DNA from 2 places in the Photorhabdus aballayi genome. Region 2 is predicted to be linked to the other one. Evidence: predicted binding sites of a transcription regulator. Region 2 holds the regulator's gene; the other holds the start of a gene.

Region 1 (2,211 bases), on a different contig from region 2:
AAAACAGTCGATATTCAAAACAATCACTATCAACACGACTTAATACAGGGCCTTACCATTGCTATCTTTCACATGGGTTTTCCAGGCTGCACGAACTTGCTCAATCACCTCTTTGGGCAAAGTTGCATAATCCAGATCGTTTGCCTGTTTACTCCCTTTCTCATAAGCCCAGTCAAAGAATTTCAATACTTCTGCCCCTTTCACGGCATCTTTTTGCTGTTTATGAACCAGAACAAATGTGGTGGAGGTCATCGGCCACGCATTTTCACCTTGTTGGTTCGTCAAATCCTGAGCAAATGTTTTATGCCATTCCGCTCTCTTCGCTGCGGCGCTGAAACTCTCTCCTGTCGGGCTAACCACATTGCCGTTAGCAGATACCAGTTTGGTATAAGCCAGATGATTCTGTTTCGCGTAAGCATATTCAACATAACCAATGGAACCCGTCAGACGCTGAACAAATGCGGCAACCCCATCATTACCTTTACCGCCTAAACCAATAGGCCAGTTTACAGTGGAACTTGCGCCAACTTTTTCTTGCCACTCTTTACTCACTTTAGAGAGGTAGCTAGTAAACACAAAGGAGGTACCGGAACCGTCAGCACGACGTATCACAGCAATATCTTGGTCCGGTAGTTTGACTCCTGGATTCAATTGAGTAATCGCTGGATCATTCCACTTTTTCACTTTACCTAAATAAATATCGCCTAAAGTTTTACCATCCAGAGTCAATTCACCGGCTTTAACCCCCGGGATATTAACCGCCAGAACCACCCCACCGATGACTGTCGGAAATTGAAACAAACCATCAGCAGTTAACTTTTCATCGGATAAAGGAGCATCGGAAGCACCAAAATCAACGGTATTCGCCAGAATTTGTTTTACGCCGCCGGAAGAACCGATGCCTTGATAATTGACTTTATTACCTGTCTCTTTTTGATAAGAATCCGCCCACTTGGCATACACCGGTGCGGGAAATGTCGCACCTGCCCCGGTTAAGCTAGTGGCAGCAAATACAGACAAGGTTGTCAAAGAAAACGTCGCTGCCATTATGCCGGCTACGGTGGTACGCATCAGTTTCATAATCCCTCCTAATGGGATATTGAGAATCAATAAAGAAATGTATTCGTCAAATTCAAAAAAGGTGCAGGAGGGAAAATAGGTTAATTTAATTACAGCAAAATGTCTTAATTATGACATTTTTATGACAGCACAATGGGCGCTTAACCTGAGACTGACATAAAACTGTCATCTCCATACACCATAAAAATCAAATATAGGAGATGATTATCAAGCCGTTAAAAATTATCTTCCACCACAGGAATACAGACACGGATAGATAATCCCCCTCTGGGACTGGTACCCATTTCAATTTTCCCATCATGAGCATCAATAATTCGCTGAACAATCGCCAGACCTAACCCTGTTCCACTGCTGCTACGCGCTCTTTCTCCACGAACGAATGGCTGAAATAACCGCGGCAAATCTTCCTGCTTAATGCCTGCTCCATTATCTTCTACCTGAAACCAGGCAAATTTATTTGTCTGACCACTACTCACTTTAATCCAGCCGTTACCATAACGATTGGCATTAACCAACATATTAGCCAATGCCCGTTTAATCGAAATCGGATTGGCGTTAACGGTTATTGGGTTAAGAGACAGATGGTTTTCAATATCCTGCTCATAGCCATTTTCGGCGGAAATAACCTCTTTGAGAATAGCGTTCAGTTCACAGAATTCCATTGGCATCTCTTGACCGGTACGGAGATAGTCAATGAATTGCTCAATAATCGCGTTACACTCTTCAATATCTTTATTGATAGATTCAGACAGATAAGCATCTTCCTTGCTCATCATTTCTGTTGCTAATCGGATACGTGTCAGCGGAGTACGCAAATCATGGCTTACGCCAGCAATTAATATCGTGCGGTCACTTTCCAATAACTTTATCCCGGCGGACATTTGGTTAAATGCGCGAATGGCTACACGAACTTCCAGAGAACCCGCTTCCCGCACCGCCGGCATCATAATACCTTTACCTGTTTGCCTGGCTGCATACTCCATTTCCAGTAAAGGCCGGTTCTGAAAACGGATATAAAGCCAGATACAACCGAATACCAGTAATAGAATTGCCAGTGTATAGCGGAAAATAGGAGAAAATTGATTTTGTTCGATCTCAGTCAGAGGAACCCTGACCCAAATATCGGGAGAA
Region 2 (2,211 bases):
TTCTGAGTCACATCTCTGGCAACCATTAAGAACTGGCCCTCAGAATAAGGCATCACCCGAAACTCAACAGTGAAACCATTATTTAACTCAATGGATAAAGGACGTGAAAAATCTCTGGAAAGAATATATCGGCTAAAATCAGGGTAGCGAAGTAAATTGAAAATGTGCTGCCCATTGTCTTCAGGCCAACGAAAACCGAGTAAATGTTGCGCCAAACGGTTGCACCAAAAAATATTACCTTCCGTCGTCATCATTACAATGGCATCAGGCAATGATTCCGCCCCGCTACGAAACCGTTTGATCAACAGCGCCAACTCACGACGCCGCTTTCGATTCCGTTGCTGCATCTGGTGAATACCATAAAAAATAGGCTCCCACCCTCCTCTCCCCGACGGCGGCAACATACTGCGATCCAACCATAACCAATTCGAAAGTTTCAGCAAGTTATAACCATGCCATATCAACACCAACAATACCGAAACAAATAAACACCAGGATAAATGACCAATAAATATCGACAAAATTAACGCAGGTAAACAAAAGAGAAACAGTTCTGAAACCAGTTTCTTCCAAGATAAACGTTCTAACACATTAGATTCTCCGGTGCGTGGATTTAGTAACGGGTAGAAAAACGATAACCCGTACCACGAACGGTCTGCACCATTTTATCATGGCCGCCAATCTCTAATACTTTACGTAAACGGCGAATATGGACATCAACAGTTCTATCTTCAACATAAACATTTGCTCCCCAAACATAATTAAGCAACTGTTCACGGCTATAGACCCGTTCAGGGTGAGTCATAAAGAAGTGCAGTAATTTAAATTCCGTCGGCCCCATATCCAGCGCTTTATCCTGGCTGGTCACTCGATGGGACGTTGAATCCAAAACCAAGCCATTCATTTCGATAATATCTTCCATGACCATCGGCGAAATACGCCGCAATACCGCTTTAACTCTGGCAACCAGCTCTTTAGGAGAGAAAGGCTTGGTAATATAGTCATCTGCCCCAACTTCAAGGCCACGCACCCGATCTTCCTCTTCACCGCGGGCAGTTAGCATCATCACCGGAATATCACGGATATTACTATTCCGTTTCATCTGTTTAATTATCTGCAAACCAGAACCGCCGGGAAGCATCCAATCCAATAATACTAAATCAGGATATGGCTCAGATAAACATGCCAACGCAGAATCATAATCCTCTGCTTCTACCGGCTGATACCCATTTTTTTCCAGAACAAAACAGACCATCTCACGAATCGGAGCTTCATCTTCAACTACCAGAATGCGTCTTGCCATGATTAATCCCGTTAATATATTGAGATAAACGCTACTCAGTTTGAAAAAGCATTATGCGTCAGTTTTATGACAAATTTATGAAATCCTGCCTTGGTTATCCTCCATCTGCAATCTATTTCGCAATAATTAACTCAACAATTGTCATATTTCATAATGAATGCGAAGCCGTTCGAAGATATATTCACGAAATCAGATTTAAAAGCGACATCGAGAATACAGCGATTATAATCATGCTTCACTTTAACCAATGACGGCGAAACTATGCGTATTATTCACACTTCGGACTGGCATCTTGGCCAATATTTTTTTACAAAAAGCCGGGCTGCCGAACATCAACATTTTCTGCGCTGGCTGATTAAACAGGTTGAACATTATCAGGTCGATGCACTAATTGTTGCCGGAGATGTATTTGATACCGGCTCACCGCCTAGTTACGCCCGTGAGCTATATAATCGCTTTGTCGTTGAGCTACAACCGACCGGTTGCCAGTTAATTATCCTTGGCGGCAACCATGATTCAGTAGCGACATTAAATGAATCAAAAGAGCTCCTTTCCTGCCTGAATACTGCCGTTATTGCTCACGCAGAAAAAGATCCACAAAAACAGATAAAAGTACTCACCACCAAACAAGGCAATACCGGTGCAATTCTTTGTGCAATCCCTTTTCTGCGGCCAAGGGATATTACGATCAGCCTGGCCGGTCAGTCAGGAGAACAGAAACAACTCGTATTACAAGAAGCCATTGCAGAACATTATCATCGACTCTATCAGCAAGCGTGTAAATTACGTGATGACTTGAATTTGCCCTTACCTATTATTGCGACCGGGCATCTGACGACCATTGGCGCCACGGTTACAGATTCAGTGCGGGATATTTATATTGGTACATTGGATGCCTTCCCGGCGCA

Evidence for each region. Region 2 encodes PhoB, which activates phosphate uptake and scavenging genes when phosphate is short. Its sites were predicted from a motif close to CTGTCATAAAACTGNCNNAT; they were not measured.
Region 1: the regulator PhoB is predicted to act here: its motif matches at 1,189-1,208, upstream of pstS (phosphate ABC transporter substrate-binding protein PstS).

Annotation. Positions count from the first base shown of each region.
Region 1 is NZ_JAPFCD010000002.1:104,166-106,376, forward strand. Features, by position in the region: gene pstS (phosphate ABC transporter substrate-binding protein PstS) at 40-1,080, opposite strand; gene envZ (two-component system sensor histidine kinase EnvZ) at 1,296-2,211, opposite strand, start outside.
Region 2 is NZ_JAPFCD010000038.1:23,354-25,564, reverse strand. Features, by position in the region: gene phoR (phosphate regulon sensor histidine kinase PhoR) at 1-590, opposite strand, end outside; gene phoB (phosphate regulon transcriptional regulator PhoB) at 614-1,303, opposite strand; gene sbcD (exonuclease subunit SbcD) at 1,565-2,211, shown strand, end outside.